DNA from 2 places in the Bacillus atrophaeus genome. Region 1 is predicted to be linked to the other one. Evidence: a T-box and tRNA genes for the amino acid it is inferred to sense, from the RefSeq annotation. Region 1 holds a T-box; the other holds one or more tRNA genes.
The links. A T-box is a leader RNA that pairs with one kind of tRNA and senses whether it is charged. The one in region 1 lies ahead of tyrS (tyrosine--tRNA ligase), so its partner is inferred to be a tRNA-Tyr.
Positions count from the first base shown of each region.

Region 2: it encodes a tRNA-Tyr, which carries the amino acid that the T-box ahead of tyrS (tyrosine--tRNA ligase) is inferred to sense. The anticodon was not compared.

Region 1 covers NZ_CP154443.1:971,655-981,634, forward strand. The annotation lists gene AAHT65_RS05040 (PRD domain-containing protein) at 1-27, shown strand, start outside; gene AAHT65_RS05045 (glycosyltransferase family 8 protein) at 140-1,000, opposite strand; gene AAHT65_RS05050 (TIGR02206 family membrane protein) at 1,116-1,835, opposite strand; gene AAHT65_RS05055 (M28 family peptidase) at 2,001-3,377, shown strand; gene AAHT65_RS05060 (RapJ protein) at 3,416-4,555, opposite strand; gene AAHT65_RS05065 (MarR family winged helix-turn-helix transcriptional regulator) at 4,778-5,221, shown strand; T-box leader at 5,218-5,432, shown strand; gene tyrS (tyrosine--tRNA ligase) at 5,480-6,724, shown strand; gene AAHT65_RS05075 (GTP pyrophosphokinase) at 6,814-7,446, opposite strand; gene AAHT65_RS05080 (1,4-dihydroxy-2-naphthoate polyprenyltransferase) at 7,665-8,600, opposite strand; gene AAHT65_RS05085 (potassium channel family protein) at 8,891-9,556, opposite strand; gene AAHT65_RS05090 (teichoic acid D-Ala incorporation-associated protein DltX) at 9,801-9,950, shown strand; gene dltA (D-alanine--poly(phosphoribitol) ligase subunit DltA) at 9,966-9,980, shown strand, end outside.
Region 2 covers NZ_CP154443.1:2,300,238-2,310,217, reverse strand. The annotation lists gene AAHT65_RS11640 (spore coat protein) at 1-360, shown strand; gene AAHT65_RS11645 (hypothetical protein) at 1-4, shown strand, start outside; gene AAHT65_RS11635 (zinc-dependent alcohol dehydrogenase) at 383-1,519, shown strand; tRNA gene AAHT65_RS11630 (tRNA-Leu) at 1,568-1,649, opposite strand; tRNA gene AAHT65_RS11625 (tRNA-Leu) at 2,322-2,410, opposite strand; tRNA gene AAHT65_RS11620 (tRNA-Cys) at 2,417-2,487, opposite strand; tRNA gene AAHT65_RS11615 (tRNA-Gly) at 2,493-2,567, opposite strand; tRNA gene AAHT65_RS11610 (tRNA-Gln) at 2,615-2,686, opposite strand; tRNA gene AAHT65_RS11605 (tRNA-His) at 2,696-2,771, opposite strand; tRNA gene AAHT65_RS11600 (tRNA-Trp) at 2,797-2,870, opposite strand; tRNA gene AAHT65_RS11595 (tRNA-Tyr) at 2,881-2,965, opposite strand; tRNA gene AAHT65_RS11590 (tRNA-Thr) at 2,984-3,056, opposite strand; tRNA gene AAHT65_RS11585 (tRNA-Phe) at 3,062-3,137, opposite strand; tRNA gene AAHT65_RS11580 (tRNA-Asp) at 3,153-3,229, opposite strand; tRNA gene AAHT65_RS11575 (tRNA-Met) at 3,269-3,345, opposite strand; tRNA gene AAHT65_RS11570 (tRNA-Val) at 3,353-3,428, opposite strand; tRNA gene AAHT65_RS11565 (tRNA-Glu) at 3,439-3,510, opposite strand; tRNA gene AAHT65_RS11560 (tRNA-Ser) at 3,546-3,636, opposite strand; tRNA gene AAHT65_RS11555 (tRNA-Asn) at 3,642-3,716, opposite strand; rRNA gene rrf (5S ribosomal RNA) at 3,726-3,841, opposite strand; rRNA gene AAHT65_RS11545 (23S ribosomal RNA) at 3,949-6,876, opposite strand; rRNA gene AAHT65_RS11540 (16S ribosomal RNA) at 7,058-8,607, opposite strand; gene AAHT65_RS11535 (nucleotidyltransferase-like protein) at 8,905-9,789, opposite strand.

The DNA of each region.
Region 1 (9,980 bases):
TACTATAATCGATCTGTTTCGTTGTAAAGCACAAACAAAACGCTTTTGAAGCCAAGTTTTAGCCTCAAAAGCGTTTTGTTATTTGTATCAGCTTGTCGTACTGTCGTATTCATCGTGTATTTTTTCAATATTGAAAATCTTATTGATTCATTGCCGTCTGGCTTATAGTGCTCCACTTCGTATAGGACATATAGTGGAAGTACAGATCACGATAAGGATGAGTTGTATTGGAGTTCCATGGCTTGTTTCCTCCGCAAAAGTGCACGATGGCCGGGTTCGCTCTCGTTTCCATGTAACGTTTTCGGTCAAGAAGAGTCGGCGGGGTTTTTTCTTTTAATAGAATATGAGTTTGCGCGTTCCACCGCGGATGAAGTTCTTGCCACTGATCACATAAAATCGCATTAAGTGCATCTTGGTCATGAAAGACGAGAAAATCTTCCGAACTGTTTTCATTAATAAAATTGATCACTTTTTCAGAAATATTCTGCTTTCTCCACGGTTCAAAATCAATAATCATAATGCCTGAATTGAAATACTTAGCAGTGTCGCTGATATTCATTTTTTTCAGGCGCTCATGCTGGCCCGCGTCCTCTACAGCGGCCACAATTGCCGGGGAAATATCCATGTCCCACAGAACTGAAATATCCTCTAGTACAATTGCGTCACAATCAACATAAATCATCCGTTTCACGCTTTCATCCTGAATTAAATCGGGAATCGAGATTCGATAATAAGCCGCCTTTGTAATATGGCTGCTTTCCACCGCATGCTGATACTGGTTGGCGTCAACCTCTAAAAATTCAATCGGCACTCCGAATTTCATTGTTGTTTGTTCTAATCTTTTTTTATTGCCGGGTTCGATCCCGCCATCTATCACATATAATTTCACGTCTCTGTTTTGATTCATATTAGTCAATAAAGAAACGAACATCCCACCTAAATGACGAGCATAATTATCATCAGCGCATGATACGATATGCATGGTTTCATCTTTCTTCAATGGTATTCATCTCCCTTTGTTTTGTATAGGTTACATTCCCTTTTTTAAAAGTTTAAACACAATTCCCTGAAAAATTTTGAAAGAGAATGTGCTATACAAAAAGCGAGACATACAATTATATGATTGTTTTGAGCCTGTGATAGAGCCAATAGATAATTAAAAAACTGATGATCATCACGGCCTCTGCTGAGGCAATATACCACGGCCAAGGACCAAGTACGTCCAAAAGAGATGACTCACTGGGTTTTTTCATGAGATACAAATAATTGGAGCCAATCCAGCAATTGATAAAGTAAACGCAAACCCCGTACACATTCACAATGAGGACCGTTATCCATAGAGAGCGCATCTTCAGTTTCCAATTTTCAACAAACGCCATAAATAAACAAGATAAAAAAACAGACCCATGAGACATAAAAAAGATGAGGGAACGGAAGTGCGGAAATGAATACATACCGAGATTCGGCGTCAGCATGGCTTGCAGCGAGCTCCCCAAGCCGGCAAAAATCAAAAACGAAAACATCTTTTTGCTTCTTGTGAGCAGCATGGCCGCGCAAAGATATACCGATAAGTCACTGAGCTCGAGAGGCAGAGAAGTCCGCACAGACCAGGTTCCGTAATAAAGCCTCCATATGTGGTAGCTGATTTGTGATGCAAGCAGAAGAAACGCAAGCAAATAACGAATCACTCTGCCTGAAGAAGGCCGTTTAAGCCTTCGGCTGACAAAAAAAAGGCAGACACCCAGTCCCCCTATTATCAACAGGGTCACCAGATGTTCGATTGAGAAAAGATGAAAAGGATCGTGCTTGTATGAAGGCTGAATATATGTTTGCAAGTGGACACCCCATTTCCGCCATTTTTCTTTATTCTGTGATCCTTTGGAACTCCATATACCTTATAAAACGAATTAAGTCTTTCGGATGATTTTTCTTTCATCTTGCAGGAGATTCCCTTCGTGTCCCGAATAGTTTGTCATTCGAATAAAAAGGGAGGCACCAATATGAAAATGAAGTTTCTTCCATTGGCTTTAACCGCTTTTCTGACTGTCGGCACAGTCATTTCACCGATCACCCCTGCTGCCCGCACTGCGCAAGCGGCAGATACGGTGAAAAAGGAACACAACATAGCGCATTCTTTTAAATCAGAACGCGCCTATGCAACGGTTTCACAACTTAGCGAGAAGATCGGCCCAAGGGTTGCAGGCACAGCGGCAGAAAAAAAGAGCGCCCTTTTGCTTGCCGCTGCTTTCAAAAAACAAAAGCTTGATGTCAGTGTTCAAACATTTGGTATACCCGATCGCCTTGAGGGCGCTCTCACCGCAAACGACCATGACATCCCTCTTCGCGCCGCCTCAGGTTCTGTGCCTACTCCAAATGAGGGACTGACTGCGCCTCTGTTTGATGCCGGGCTGGGTTACCCCGAAGATTTTACGGCTGATTCTGAAGGGAAAATTGCACTCATTTCCAGAGGAGAGCTGACCTTTTATGAAAAAGCGAAAAACGCAGCCGCCGCGGGAGCCAAAGCTGTGATTATTTACAATAACGCGGACAGCACTGTTCCGTTCACTCCAAATTTAAGCGGCCATACTGTTGATATTCCCGTGGTCGGCATTAAAAAAGAAGATGGAACCGCTCTTTTAACCCAAAAAGAAGCGACCCTTCAGCTAAAGGCATTCACTAACCAAACCTCCCAAAACATCATCGGTGTCAGAAAGCCAAAACATGTGAAAAATCCGGGCATTGTGTATGTAACCGCCCACTACGACAGCGTTCCGTCTTCACCCGGCGCAAATGATAACGCGTCAGGAACATCCGTGATGCTGGAAATGGCCCGGATTTTAAAAAAGATTCCGTCTGATAAAGAAATACGTTTCATCGCTTTCGGAGCTGAAGAACTCGGGCTGCTCGGCTCAAACGAATATGTAAATCGGCTGTCAGAACAAGAGGCCGGACGCAGTATCGTTAATTTCAATTTGGACATGGTCGGCACCAGCTGGGAAAGTGCGACCGAGCTTTATGTCAACACGGTTGACGGAGCGTCAAATCTAGTGTGGCAATCAAGTAAAGCTGCCGCCGGAAAACTAGGCTTTAATCATTTATCTCTGAAGAAAGGCGGGTCCTCTGACCATGTACCATTCCACGGAGCTGGCATCGACTCGGCGAACTTCATATGGGGCGATCCTGAAACAGGCGAAGTGGAACCGTGGTATCACACACCAAATGACAGCATTAAACACGTCAGCAAAGAACGGCTTCAGCAGGCGGGGGAAATCGTCACAGCCTCTCTTTACCACGTCATGAAAAAAGAGACAAAGCACAGTGAGACCAAGAAGAAAAAACAGGTGGAGGCGAAAGACAAGTTTGAAGACTTTAAATAAAAGATCGGGCGGCGCGTAATGCGCCGCCCGATCATCATTTATAACGCTGCAGTTTTAAAAACGATATTTTCCTGCATCAATTTTTGCACTTCAATGGCTTTGTTATAGAAAAAAACAGCGTCTTGATGCTGTTCACGTTTATGATAAACAGCCGCGGTTTCCCACGCAAGCTCCTCCAGAACAGCGTATAATTTCCTTAATTCAAGTTCATGAAAAGCATTGACTACCAGAATGGGATCATTTTTTATGTAAAGACCATTTATCGTTTGAAAAGCAGAAAGCGCTGCTTGATTATTTGTGTCCTTAGCAAGCTGCAACCCTTGTTCAAACAGAACGGCTGCCTCTTGAACCAATCCCTGTCTAAAACGTATATGAGTCAGGCCAAGAATTGATTTCAGTTTAAAAGACCGTGTCTGGCCGGCATCAGAAACTGCGGCTGCCTGCTGAAAAAATGACACCGCTTCCTCCAGCTTGTTTTCTTTGGCAGAGCATTTCCCCAGATAATAAAACGAAGCAGCCTTCAAGCGCGATTTACCCAATTCATCCGCTTGACGCAAGACGCTTTGAAGGTGCTCCACCGCTTTGTCAAACTGCGAGACACGCATCAGATTTCTCGCGAAAATAAACGCACATTCCGCTCTTCTTATGCCATATAATTCAAACTGTTTATAAATGTCCATGGCTTGATTGGCATAGTTCATCGAAAAAAACGTTTGATGCAAATCACAATAGATCTCGGCCAATTTATAATAAAATTCAGCTTTCTCAATTTTATCCTCTACTACATAAAGCATAGACTCCGCCTTTTGATAAGAAGCAATCGCATCCATAATTTCTCTGTTTCTATACTCGTACATCCCTCGAAAGAAATAATAATAATAATCAAGGAGACCTGTGAGTTTTTGCTGATTTGCCTCGATTTGCTCTAAAAGCTCAGATAACGAACGATCTGCTTCTATCGATCCTTCCGGCAAAAAAACGCTAAGCATCAATTCATGCCTGAATTCAAGCAAGGAAAAATAGAGAAGGAGGTCTTGATTTTCTTCCATCACATCAAGCTCTTCTTTGACGGCAAGCTTTAATGCCTCTGCTTCCGAGACCTCAAATTCACGAATCAACCTATACCATTGGTTCAGCTTATTACCTACAATTGCAGACGGAATCTTTTGTTCATGCAAGACCCACCCCACCCTTCATCTTACATTTTTATTCTATATTAACACATTCAGTAAAATATTAGCGAACAAATGAAGTGCTTGCAGGCAACTTGAATGTCTGTTACAATTCGTTTCATAGCTAATGATTCTGACATTTCAAGGAGCAGCATACTATTGGAAAGAAAACACAAGAATTCTCACCTGAGTGAAGCAGAACAAGACACGCTGAAGCAGCTTAAACAAATGCCAATTGCGTCTCTTCATACGGAAGCAGCCTCAGTTGCCACAACTCTTTACCGTTCAGCTCAGCAGCTTCGTTTAAAAATGGAAAAGGAAGTCCTTTCCTCTTATAAACTGTCCTGGACAGCTTTTTCGATTCTTTATGATTTATGGGTGTGGGATAAGCTTGAAACGAGAAAGCTCGCGCAGCTGTCAGGCATTTCAACAGCCACAGCAAGCAATGTCACCAACACACTCGAGAAAAAGAAGCTTTGCTTTAGAAGCACGGACAAAAGAGACCGCAGACTTGTGTTTGTGACCATTACGGAAGCGGGCAAAAAAGCGATTGAAGAGCTTTATCCCGACTTTCATAAAGGGGAAATAGAGCTGGTTGCGGGTTTAAGCAACGACGAGCAAAAAACGCTTTCTGCGCTGCTAAAAAAAGTAGCTGACAATCTAACAACATAACAGCAACGATGGGAACCCAGTAGCAGATTGCCTCCCTGTGACAGAGAGCCGGCGGAAGGTGCGAGCCGGTACAAAGGCAGCTGTGAATTACCTCCCTGAGCTTTCTTTGTGAACAGAAGTAGCAAAGGACGGGAAACCGTTATCTGGTTTGAGCGGAAGACTGAGGTCTTCAATTAGGGTGGTACCGCGTGCATACAGCCACGTCCCTTTTCGGGATGTGGCTTTTTTGCGTTGAATAAAATAAGAGGAGGAACAGCTATGGAAACGATACACCTGACAGCTTCACAGCAAAAAGAGGTAGAACGGCAGCTGGATTTATATATGACAGGAGCTCAGGAAGTCATCCCGCCGGAAGAATTAAGAACGAAAATCGCAAAATCGGTAGCAACAGGCATGCCTTTAAAAATCAAGCTTGGGTTAGACCCATCGGCGCCGGACGTCCACTTAGGGCATACCGTCGTTTTAAACAAACTGCGCCAATTTCAAGAAAACGGCCATATCGTGCAGCTCCTGATCGGAGACTTCACGGGGAAAATCGGTGATCCGACGGGGAAATCAACCGCAAGAAAACAACTGACAGATGAAGAGGTTCAGCATAATGCCGAAACATACTTTGAACAGTTCGGAAAAGTGCTGGACAAAGAAAAAGTAGAGCTGCATTACAATTCGAAATGGCTGAAAGAGCTGAATTTAGAAGACGTCATTGAGTTAGCAGGGAAAATAACTGTCGCCCGCCTCATGGAGCGGGATGATTTTGAAGAAAGAATCGCGATGCAAAAACCGATCTCCCTGCACGAATTTTTCTATCCATTAATGCAAGGCTACGATTCAGTCGTCTTAGAAAGCGATATTGAACTCGGCGGTACCGACCAGCATTTCAACGTTCTGATGGGCCGGCATTTTCAAGAACGCTATAAAAAAGAAAAACAAGTCGTCATCCTTATGCCGCTTTTGGAAGGATTAGACGGCGTCGAAAAAATGTCTAAATCCAAGCACAACTACATCGGCATTGATGAGAATCCGAATGATATGTACGGAAAAACAATGTCACTGCCGGACAGTTTGATGAAAAAATACATCCACCTTGCAACCGATTTAGAGCTTGAAGAAAAAAAACGGCTGGTGAAAGACTTAGAGACCGGAGCCCTCCATCCAAGAGACGCAAAAATGTTCTTAGGTAAAACCATTGTCAGAATGTATCATGGAGAAGAAGCAGCCGAAGCGGCCGAGCAGCAATTCAAACGGGTCTTTCAGCAAAACAGCCTGCCCGAAGACATCGCAACGGTACATTGGAAAGGTGATCAAACAACACCTATTATAGATTTACTTGTGACATTAGAACTTCTTCCGTCCAAGAGTGAGGCGCGCCGCATGATTCAAAACGGCGGGGTTAAAATAAACGGAGAAAAAGCAGAAAATATTCATGCAGACATTCAAGTTCTGCCTCAGATGACCATCCAAGTCGGCAAACGAAAATTTGTAAGATTAACAGTCAGCGAATAACCCAAAAAAGGCCTGGAGTCGTACCTCCGGCCTTTTTTGCCATTTCATGATGGACCAGCTGACAGCCTGTGTCCAAGCCAAGCGCCCCGTTAATCCACTTCATTCTTAATCCCAAGCATCTTTTCATCTAAATAATGGGCAATTTCCGCCGCTTCTTTCAGCTCATCTGTCAAATGCTTCGGGACATCGTTATTTAATTTATAGTAAATTTTATGCTCAAGACTGGCCCAAAAATCCATGGCGATCGTGCGAATCTGAATCTCAGCCTTCACATATTCCACCCGATTGGTTAAATACACCGGAATTTCAATGATTAAATGCAGGCTTCGATAGCCGTTCGCTTTCGGATTTTTAATATAATCTTTTACTTTTACAATGTTTAAATCCTCATGCTGCTTCAGCACTTCGGCAATATTATAAATATCGGAAATAAATGAACAAATGATACGCACGCCGGCGATATCATGGATATGCTCCTTCATTTCATGCGTCGTAATCTCGCATCCTTTGCGCATCAGCTTATTCACTATGCTCTCAAAGCTTTTCACACGTGATTTGGTATGTTCAATCGGGTTATGCCCGTGAATCAGGTTATATTCCTGGCTGATGATTGAGAACTTTGTATCAAGTTCATCTAACGCAAATTTATATACTAATAATTCATTTTTCCAATCTTCCATGACTGTTTTTAAATCATCCATATTTGTCGTAGTTAAATCCATCATTGTCATCTCCTTTGAACGGATGCATCATCCTGTCCATGTACTAGACGGACTTACCGGCAGCGGGGTTTTATGATTTTTTTTACAAAACGACTTCGAATATGACAGATTGCTGAACAAGATGTCCGCCTTTTTAACACTTGTCCGTCTGCGCTTAGCTCCGATAATGAAGAAAAAAGCTTACAAGAATACCGTTTTCCTGTAAGCTTTTTCCCTTTTTATTTAAAATAACTGATCAGTAATCCGATAGACAGCAGAAATCCGAAGAATGTATTCGTCTGCGCTGTTGATTTCATTGCCACGATCATGTTCATCGGCAGTTCTTTCTTAACAAAGCCTTTAATCGCCTGCACCGGTTTTGGCACACTTAGAAAGACCAAAAAGAGCCATGGGCTTGTGTCTCCCATAATAACCAATCCGACAATCCAAATATAAGCGACAGCAAAGGAAGCGGCTAATAGGATGACGGCCCCCTTATGCCCCATCAGGATGGCCAATGTTTTACGGCCGCCTTTTTTGTCTTCTTCTATATCGCGGATGTTGTTTGACAGGTTGATCGCACCGACAAGAATAGCGATAGGAATCGAGATCAGAATGCTTTGTGTGTTAATCATATCAGTCTGAATGAAAAAAGAGATAAGGACAAAAACAGATCCCATACATATGCCTGAAAACAATTCGCCGAACGGGGTGTACGCAATCGGAAGCGGCCCGCCTGTGTACAAATAACCTACAGCCATACCGACAAGTCCGATAACAGCCAGCCACCAGCTGCTGCTCATACAGATATACACTCCGAGCAGAATGGCGATTCCATATGATCCCAAGGCTAACTGCAAAATCGTCTTCGGCTTCATTCCGTGTCTTACAATCGCTCCACCGATCCCGACAGAATCCTCTGTGTCTAATCCTCGTTTAAAATCGTAGTATTCATTAAATAAGTTCGTGGCAATCTGAATCCATAAGCAAGAAAACAGCATTGCGATAAACAGCAATATATCAACCTTCACATAAAACATCGCCAATACCGTTCCGAGCAATACGGGTACAAACGATGCCGTTAATGTATGAGGACGGGTTAATTGCCAGAGAATGTGCCCCAGACTTTCTTTTTCCGGCGCTTTCCGGCCTCCACCCTTATTTTTTTCGTTCATCTTCCTCTTCCTTTCTATTAAAAGGCTTACGTTTTCCAGCCGTCAGTCGTGATGAAAATGAGACATGGATGCCATCAAATGGCAGGTTATATGATGTTTCTGCTCCCTTATCTATCATAATAACTTCTCTCATATTTCACAAGACGCTAAAGGGCATGATAAAGAGCTCTATTTTGCCATAAAAAGCAGCGGCAGACCGCCCGCTCCCCCTTTATTAAGCCTCCCGCGTCCGGAAAGCAAAAAGAATTTTTTTAAATACAATACTTTTTCTATAAGTTAAAAAGCTGCGCTTACATTCCTTCGTCCTCAAACCGCTGAATATCACGTTTACGCCCCAAGACCACAAAGCAATTGTTTTCTTCTATCCTTGTTTCCGGGTTCGGAGCGACTTCTACCTTGCCTTCCTTATTAACGGCTAAAATCGTGCACCCATATTTCGCACGGACATCAAGCTCCAGAATGGTTTTGTCATGAAGCTTGCGCGTCGCTCTCAATTCGACAACGCTGTAATCTTCGGACAACTCAATGTAATCAAGAATTTTTTCGTCGGCAAGGCGCTGTGCGACTCGAACGCCCATATCTTTTTCCGGATGAATGATACGATCTGCGCCTACCTTTTCCAGCACTTTATGATGATAGTGGTTTTGCGCTTTTACCCACACATTTTTGATGTTCATTTCTTTTAAAAACAAGGTTGTTAAAATACTGGTTTGGATATCGGCTCCGATTGCCACGATTACATATTCAAAGTTGCGGATGCCAAGCGCTTTCAGTACATTGTCTTCAGCTGCGTTTGCGTGGATAGTCTGGGTAGAGTATGGCGCATATGCATTTACCTTGTCCTCATTCATATCGATTGCAAGAACTTCATGCCCCATCTTATAAAGCTCCTTGCAGATGCTTCCGCCAAAACGCCCCAGCCCGATGATGGCAAACTGCTTTTTCTTTTTTCCCATGCATCTTCTCCTTACTTTCGGCGAATCGGGTGTATTGACCTTGAATTTGCCGCCTTTTTTCATTATTATTGTGCAGGCGGCGATATTACATTCGTCTGGCTTTAACTTTAAAAAAATGACCGATTCGTGTTAAGCAAATGTTAAGGTAAAATAGATAGGGATTTTATTAAATTTATGAAACTTTTTGCTTATCCGCTCGTCATATACTGTTGTAATTGTTGAAAAAAGGGGAAAGGATTTTTATATGATGCAATTGATGAAAAAGCTGTATGAAAACACAGCCGTAAAGTGGATTGGTTATACGTGTTTTTATTTGCTGATACTGTTGCTTTTATTTTTTATTTATGGTTTTCACACCGCGAATACCGGTTCTTATATTTACAACGACTTCTAATTGGAGAGAATAACAATGAAATTATTAAAT
Region 2 (9,980 bases), 1.3 Mb from region 1:
TTGAACGATTACTTAGATCCCCAAAACGCGAAAGGAATGCCTGATCTTGCTGATTCCGCACTGGCTCTCGATTTCTTAATCTCAGTAAAAACCGGAGTCAGAAATTACGCGGCAGCCATCACAGAAACGGCAAGCCCTGAACTAAGAGCCGCACTGCGCCATCAATTAGATGCCGCCATTCACTTACACGGGGAACTATCCAGCCTCATGATTGAAAAAGGGTGGCTTCATCCCGCTGATACGGACAAACAATTTCAATTGGATATGAAATCAGCCCAAACAGCGATTGATATTGCCGGTTTGAAGCTATTTCCCGACAATACGAACCGGCTTGGAACATTTGCCACACCCGATAACTAGACAGCCAGAGGAGACATGTTGAATGAAAGCAGTGACGTATCAAGGGATTAAAGATATACGAGTCAAAGAAGTGAAAGCCCCCGAAATCAAAAAATCAGACGATATCATTGTTAAATTAACGACTACAGCGATTTGCGGATCAGATTTACACTTAATTCACGGTATGATACCAAATTTTCCGGAAGACTATATTATTGGTCACGAACCGATGGGAATCGTTGAAGAAGCGGGTCCTGACGTCCATAAAGTAAAAAAAGGCGACCGCGTCATCATCCCGTTTAATGTGAGCTGTGGTGAATGTTTTTTTTGTAAAAATCAGTTAGAAAGCCAATGTGACAACTCAAACGCCAATGGAGAAATGGGCGCATATTTCGGATACTCCGACACAACCGGCGGCTATCCGGGCGGACAAGCTGAATATATGCGTGTGCCATACGCCAATTTCACCCCCTTCCGCATCCCTGATGACTGTGAAGTAGAAGATGAAAAATTAGTCCTGCTCTCAGATGCCATGTCCACAGCCTATTGGAGCGTGGATAACGCCGGAATGAAAAAGGGAGATACCGTGATTATACTCGGATGCGGTCCGGTCGGGCTCCTAGCGCAAAAATTCGCCTGGCTGAAGGGTGCTGAAAGAGTCATAGCTGTCGACTATATTGACTACCGCCTTCAGCATGCAAAACGGACAAATAACGTAGAGATCGTAAATTTCGAAAACGAACAAAACACGGGAAGCTATCTGAAAGAAATCACGCAGGGCGGAGCCGATGTGGTTATCGACTGTGTCGGGATGGACGGAAAAATGTCGCCGCTTGAATTTCTCGCCACAGGATTAAAGCTTCACGGCGGTTCAATGGGCGCACTCGTCATGGCTTCTCAAGCTGTCCGTAAATGCGGCACCATTCAAGTAACCGGAGCATACGGCATGAGATACAATGCTTTCCCTTTTGGAGACATTTTTCAAAGGAACGTCAATATCAGAACAGGACAAGCGCCGGTTATCCATTACATGCCTTACCTATACAATTTAATTGCAGAAGGCAAAGTCGATCCCGGCGATATCATTACACATGTCTTACCCCTAGACCAAGCTAAAAAAGGCTACGAAGTATTTGACACCAAAACAGACGGGGCAATCAAAGTTCTTTTAAAACCATAAAAAAAGACGGTATTTCATTTTCTGAAATACCGTCTTTTTTCATTTTTATACCGGTGGTCGGGGTCGAACCGACACTCCAGAAGGAACACGATTTTGAGTCGTGCGCGTCTGCCAATTCCGCCACACCGGCAAGTATAATGTCCGTTTACAATTCGTATGTAACCGACGAATATAAATATATCATGCATTATCCAGAGAGTCAATAGATTTTTAAAAAAAGTATTTCTCGAATCTTCTATTAACTCAACATCACGGTTTCTTTAAACTCCTTTTCTTTAGAATAATACGAAAAAGGATTTGCATTATTACTCCAACTAATCTCAACCTCTTTGATTTCAGATATTTTGCTAAAGCTCACTTTACATGTTAGGAATAATAGCTGCCTGGTGAGGACTTACGGTAAAGTGATTATGCCCTATATTCGATACTTTCATCGCAATATGGGGAATCATCCTATTTAGAAACATATATGCTATCTAACGTAATTTTCATCCCTTCAAAGTACATCGTTTTGTGCTGCTCACTGACTAATCCCCTTTTATCTTTATATCTCATTTTGCAAATAAGTTAAAGCTTAGAATGTAATTATATGAAATAAAGAAAAACCTTTCTTTCCCAACGAAAATCATTAAGAAAGAAAAGTCCACGCTGCTGTTAGGCGCTGATAAATGCCTTTATAGTACCAATAAAATCTAACAAAAAAGAGTAATCTACAGTTAGTAGATCACTCTTTATATAAGGTATACGTTTAAGTTCGATAGCAAAAATGCTGCAAACCAATTTAACATTTATTAAGTTAAATTGGTGCCGAGGGCCGGACTTGAACCGGCACGGTAGTCACCTACCGCAGGATTTTAAGTCCTGTGTGTCTGCCAATTCCACCACCCCGGCAAAGAAAGGCGACACCCGGATTTGAACCGGGGATAAAGGTTTTGCAGACCTCTGCCTTACCACTTGGCTATGCCGCCATAATTGGAGCGGAAGACGGGATTCGAACCCGCGACCCCCACCTTGGCAAGGTGATGTTCTACCACTGAACTACTTCCGCATTTAAAGAACTTATAATAACATATGCAGTTGGTTTTAAAAATACAACTGGGCTAGCTGGATTCGAACCAACGCATGACGGAGTCAAAGTCCGTTGCCTTACCGCTTGGCTATAGCCCAATGATAATATGGGGCGATTGATGGGAATCGAACCCACGAGTGCCAGAGCCACAATCTGGTGCGTTAACCACTTCGCCACAACCGCCATAGTCTTAAGATGAATTATATAGTGGCAGGGGCAGTAGGAATTGAACCCACACCGGAGGTTTTGGAGACCTCTGTTCTACCTTTAAACTATGCCCCTAGAATAAAAATGGTGGAGGGGGGCAGATTCGAACTGCCGAACCCTGAGGGAGCGGATTTACAGTCCGCCGCGTTTAGCCACTTCGCTACCCCTCCATCTTATAAAAAACACAGTGCCGGCAAGAGGACTTGAACCCCCAACCTACTGATTACAAGTCAGTTGCTCTACCAATTGAGCTACACCGGCATAGGTGGTGGCTCGGGACGGAATCGAACCGCCGACACACGGATTTTCAGTCCGTTGCTCTACCAACTGAGCTACCGAGCCAAACTTTTTTAAAAATGGCGGTCCGGACGGGACTCGAACCCGCGACCTCCTGCGTGACAGGCAGGCATTCTAACCAACTGAACTACCGGACCATTTTAATGCACTCTGTTCTGAGTACTGATTTTAAAAATTGGTTGCGGGGGCAGGATTTGAACCTGCGACCTTCGGGTTATGAGCCCGACGAGCTACCGAACTGCTCCACCCCGCGATAATGATGGTGGAGGATGACGGGCTCGAACCGCCGACCCTCTGCTTGTAAGGCAGATGCTCTCCCAGCTGAGCTAATCCTCCATCATTTTAATGACCCGTACGGGATTCGAACCCGTGTTACCGCCGTGAAAGGGCGGTGTCTTAACCGCTTGACCAACGGGCCCTGATTGATTCATTTGAAATATGTATAAATAATAGTGGCGGAGAGCAAGGGATTCGAACCCTTGAGACGGGGTTACCGCCTACACGATTTCCAATCGTGCTCCTTCGGCCACTCGGACAGCTCTCCATTAATGGCTCCGCAGGTAGGACTCGAACCTACGACCGATCGGTTAACAGCCGATAGCTCTACCACTGAGCTACTGCGGAATGAAGTCTGCCTGGCGATGTCCTACTCTCACAGGGGGAAGCCCCCGACTACCATCGGCGCTGAAGAGCTTAACTACCGTGTTCGGTATGGGAACGGGTGTGACCTCTTCGCCATCATCACCAGACATTTTAGTGACAAATATCATTATACTATGTATTTCAGAAAAAGCAAGAGATTTTTTAAAAATTATTCTCTCAAAACTAGATAACGCGTAAGCACTAATTCAAAAGTGTGGTTAAGTCCTCGATCGATTAGTATCTGTCAGCTCCATGTGTCGCCACACTTCCACCTCAGACCTATCAACCTGATCATCTTTCAGGGATCTTACTTCCTTGCGGAATGGGAAATCTCATCTTGAGGGGGGCTTCATGCTTAGATGCTTTCAGCACTTATCCCGTCCGCACATAGCTACCCAGCGATGCCCTTGGCAGAACAACTGGTACACCAGCGGTGCGTCCATCCCGGTCCTCTCGTACTAAGGACAGCTCCTCTCAAATTTCCTGCGCCCGCGACGGATAGGGACCGAACTGTCTCACGACGTTCTGAACCCAGCTCGCGTACCGCTTTAATGGGCGAACAGCCCAACCCTTGGGACCGACTACAGCCCCAGGATGCGATGAGCCGACATCGAGGTGCCAAACCTCCCCGTCGATGTGGACTCTTGGGGGAGATAAGCCTGTTATCCCCGGGGTAGCTTTTATCCGTTGAGCGATGGCCCTTCCATGCGGAACCACCGGATCACTAAGCCCGACTTTCGTCCCTGCTCGACTTGTAGGTCTCGCAGTCAAGCTCCCTTGTGCCTTTACACTCTGCGAATGATTTCCAACCATTCTGAGGGAACCTTTGGGCGCCTCCGTTACTCTTTAGGAGGCGACCGCCCCAGTCAAACTGCCCACCTGACACTGTCTCCCCGCCCGATAAGGGCGGCGGGTTAGAAGGTCAATACAGCCAGGGTAGTATCCCACCGATGCCTCCACCGAAGCTGGCGCTCCGGTTTCCAAGGCTCCTACCTATCCTGTACAAGCTGTACCAACATTCAATATCAGGCTGCAGTAAAGCTCCACGGGGTCTTTCCGTCCTGTCGCGGGTAACCTGCATCTTCACAGGTACTATAATTTCACCGAGTCTCTCGTTGAGACAGTGCCCAGATCGTTGCGCCTTTCGTGCGGGTCGGAACTTACCCGACAAGGAATTTCGCTACCTTAGGACCGTTATAGTTACGGCCGCCGTTTACTGGGGCTTCAATTCGCACCTTCGCTTACGCTAAGCGCTCCTCTTAACCTTCCAGCACCGGGCAGGCGTCAGCCCCTATACTTCGCCTTACGGCTTCGCAGAGACCTGTGTTTTTGCTAAACAGTCGCCTGGGCCTATTCACTGCGGCTCTCTCGGGCTTGCACCCTAACAGAGCACCCCTTCTCCCGAAGTTACGGGGTCATTTTGCCGAGTTCCTTAACGAGAGTTCTCTCGATCACCTTAGGATTCTCTCCTCGCCTACCTGTGTCGGTTTGCGGTACGGGCACCTCTCACCTCGCTAGAGGCTTTTCTTGGCAGTGTGGAATCAGGAACTTCGCTACTATAATTCGCTCGCCATCACAGCTCAGCCTTATGGGAAACGGATTTGCCTATTTCCCAGCCTAACTGCTTGGACGCGGATATCCAATACCGCGCTTACCCTATCCTCCTGCGTCCCCCCATTGCTCAAATGGTGAGGAGGTGGTACAGGAATATCAACCTGTTGTCCATCGCCTACGCCTTTCGGCCTCGGCTTAGGTCCCGACTTACCCTGAGCGGACGAGCCTTCCTCAGGAAACCTTAGGCATTCGGTGGAGGGGATTCTCACCCCTCTTTCGCTACTCATACCGGCATTCTCACTTCTAAGCGCTCCACCAGTCCTTCCGGTCTGGCTTCACAGCCCTTAGAACGCTCTCCTACCACTGTTCGAAGAACAGTCCGCAGCTTCGGTGATACGTTTAGCCCCGGTACATTTTCGGCGCAGAGTCACTCGACCAGTGAGCTATTACGCACTCTTTAAATGGTGGCTGCTTCTAAGCCAACATCCTGGTTGTCTAAGCAACTCCACATCCTTTTCCACTTAACGTATACTTTGGGACCTTAGCTGGCGGTCTGGGCTGTTTCCCTTTCGACTACGGATCTTATCACTCGCAGTCTGACTCCTAAGGATAAGTCATTGGCATTCGGAGTTTGACTGAATTCGGTAACCCGGTAGGGGCCCCTAGTCCAATCAGTGCTCTACCTCCAAGACTCTTACCTTAAGGCTAGCCCTAAAGCTATTTCGGAGAGAACCAGCTATCTCCAGGTTCGATTGGCATTTCACCCCTACCCACACCTCATCCCCGCACTTTTCAACGTGCGTGGGTTCGGGCCTCCATTCAGTGTTACCTGAACTTCACCCTGGACATGGGTAGATCACCTGGTTTCGGGTCTACGACCACGTACTCATGCGCCCTATTCAGACTCGCTTTCGCTGCGGCTCCGCATCTTCTGCTTAACCTTGCACGGGATCGTAACTCGCCGGTTCATTCTACAAAAGGCACGCCATCACCCGTTAACGGGCTCTGACTACTTGTAGGCACACGGTTTCAGGATCTGTTTCACTCCCCTTCCGGGGTGCTTTTCACCTTTCCCTCACGGTACTGGTTCACTATCGGTCACTAGGGAGTATTTAGCCTTGGGAGATGGTCCTCCCGGATTCCGACGGAATTTCACGTGTTCCGCCGTACTCAGGATCCACTCTGGAGAGAACGAAGTTTTGACTACAGGGCTGTTACCTGCTATGGCGGGCCTTTCCAGACCTCTTCATCTACCTCGTTCCTTTGTAACTCCGTATAGAGTGTCCTACAACCCCAAGAGGCAAGCCTCTTGGTTTGGGCTGATCCCGTTTCGCTCGCCGCTACTCAGGGAATCGCATTTGCTTTCTCTTCCTCCGGGTACTTAGATGTTTCAGTTCCCCGGGTCTGCCTTCTCATATCCTATGTATTCAGATATGGATACCACTCCATTACGAGTGGTGGGTTTCCCCATTCGGAAATCTCCGGATCAAAGCTTGCTTACAGCTCCCCGAAGCATATCGGTGTTCGTCCCGTCCTTCATCGGCTCCTAGTGCCAAGGCATCCACCGTGCGCCCTTTCTAACTTAACCGTTAAAAAAGAATCACTACAGTTATTCTTGGTCTTACTTTTGAATGTGATGTCTTACTTATCGTTATCTAGTTTTCAAAGAACAACATCTCGAAGAATCGAATGATCCTTCAAAACTAAACAAGACAGGGAACGTACTGTTTATAAGACCCAAGGTCTTATATTCCGTTAAATATCCTTAGAAAGGAGGTGATCCAGCCGCACCTTCCGATACGGCTACCTTGTTACGACTTCACCCCAATCATCTGTCCCACCTTCGGCGGCTGGCTCCATAAAGGTTACCTCACCGACTTCGGGTGTTACAAACTCTCGTGGTGTGACGGGCGGTGTGTACAAGGCCCGGGAACGTATTCACCGCGGCATGCTGATCCGCGATTACTAGCGATTCCAGCTTCACGCAGTCGAGTTGCAGACTGCGATCCGAACTGAGAACAGATTTGTGGGATTGGCTTAACCTCGCGGTCTCGCTGCCCTTTGTTCTGTCCATTGTAGCACGTGTGTAGCCCAGGTCATAAGGGGCATGATGATTTGACGTCATCCCCACCTTCCTCCGGTTTGTCACCGGCAGTCACCTTAGAGTGCCCAACTGAATGATGGCAACTAAGATCAAGGGTTGCGCTCGTTGCGGGACTTAACCCAACATCTCACGACACGAGCTGACGACAACCATGCACCACCTGTCACTCTGCCCCCGAAGGGGAAGCCCTATCTCTAGGGTTGTCAGAGGATGTCAAGACCTGGTAAGGTTCTTCGCGTTGCTTCGAATTAAACCACATGCTCCACCGCTTGTGCGGGCCCCCGTCAATTCCTTTGAGTTTCAGTCTTGCGACCGTACTCCCCAGGCGGAGTGCTTAATGCGTTAGCTGCAGCACTAAGGGGCGGAAACCCCCTAACACTTAGCACTCATCGTTTACGGCGTGGACTACCAGGGTATCTAATCCTGTTCGCTCCCCACGCTTTCGCTCCTCAGCGTCAGTTACAGACCAGAGAGTCGCCTTCGCCACTGGTGTTCCTCCACATCTCTACGCATTTCACCGCTACACGTGGAATTCCACTCTCCTCTTCTGCACTCAAGTTCCCCAGTTTCCAATGACCCTCCCCGGTTGAGCCGGGGGCTTTCACATCAGACTTAAGAAACCGCCTGCGAGCCCTTTACGCCCAATAATTCCGGACAACGCTTGCCACCTACGTATTACCGCGGCTGCTGGCACGTAGTTAGCCGTGGCTTTCTGGTTAGGTACCGTCAAGGTGCCGCCCTATTTGAACGGCACTTGTTCTTCCCTAACAACAGAGCTTTACGATCCGAAAACCTTCATCACTCACGCGGCGTTGCTCCGTCAGACTTTCGTCCATTGCGGAAGATTCCCTACTGCTGCCTCCCGTAGGAGTCTGGGCCGTGTCTCAGTCCCAGTGTGGCCGATCACCCTCTCAGGTCGGCTACGCATCGTTGCCTTGGTGAGCCATTACCTCACCAACTAGCTAATGCGCCGCGGGTCCATCTGTAAGTGGTAGCCGAAGCCACCTTTTATGTTTGAACCATGTGGTTCAAACAAGCATCCGGTATTAGCCCCGGTTTCCCGGAGTTATCCCAGTCTTACAGGCAGGTTACCCACGTGTTACTCACCCGTCCGCCGCTAACATCAGGGAGCAAGCTCCCATCTGTCCGCTCGACTTGCATGTATTAGGCACGCCGCCAGCGTTCGTCCTGAGCCAGGATCAAACTCTCCGATAAATGGATCGCAGATTAAGTCCGCCACATCCTGTGGCAACATCTGCGTGACCTGCATCTGCAGGCCTTAGTTTGACTGACTACGCACATCGCTGTGCGATTTTTATGTTAAAACTTTGAATTAACAGGTACGTTTTGTCTTGTTTAGTTTTCAAAGATCATGACTCACTTCTCAACGAAGCGACTTTATCAATATAACATTTTCTCATCATTATGTCAAATGTTTTTTTGATTTTATTTTTCCGCCGCTGTGAGCTTTTTTTCAGAAGCGCATCAGCGACGTTTAATAATATACCATGGCTATGAAAAAGAGTCAACATCTTTTTTAAAAGAATATCCCCGATGATAGATTGCCTGGCTCTTGGTCTCTATTTGGCATACTTCGATAAAACCTTTTTCAGTCAGATAATCAAGCAGAACGCCAAGGTCTGGTGTGAAATCCTTTAAGTCCGTATGTTGTAGAAGCTCTCCGAATTGCCAAATGTCTTTTTCCTTCATTACTTGATATAGATGGGCAGAACCGATCTCTGCTTTAGAGTGAATAAGAAAATCATTTGCTAAGAATAATAATTCAAGCCTTTTTTCCAGGCTTTCATGACTCTCAATCAGTTCAGAGTACAGCTTGTATACCTGCGGCTCCATCTGCCGGACTTGATTCCACACTGTTGTTTCAGGATGAAACCCTCTGTCAATCACTTCAATACGGGCTAAATGATGAAGAGCATGCACTACCGCATTGTAAGCATCTAAAAACTGATTCGCTTCAAAAAAGGCTTTGCCTTCTATATACCTTCTGATTAACTTTCCGTATTCAAGACCGATTTTTAATTTCCGCTCTGCAAACGGAAATGTATTAAGCCTGTCAATCAGTTCAACAATATATTCATTCCGATCAAAAAGGACTCTCCCATTTAGGACCCAATCTATGATTCTCCTATTGGTTCCGAGCAAAATCCATTCTTGAACTTGTGCGTCCGTTACAATATTTAAAGAAGCCGTTTGGTGTTCAAACTCATAATGCTTTATAAAGAGAGGCTCTTCCGCCTGTTTTACAATAACAAGTAAAGCCGCATCAAAATTATCCGTTATGGAAGATGCTTTGTTTCTTCTCTCAATCATTATGACAGCCAATGTATTCGGATGACTTGCTCTTTCTTGGTAAATTGGACGGAGAAGATTTTCCATTCCCATTCCTCCAGTGCAAATGTGTCAGTTATTATATTTTTTACTCTTCCATTCATTTCTATGATGAAGCGGAAAATCCTTTTTTCTAAACATATTGAACTATTATAAACAATTTCACGGCATGTCTCTACAGCAAAGTTTCAATTCCGGATGAAAACATGAAGAAACTCCCAGTGTGAATATGCTATATT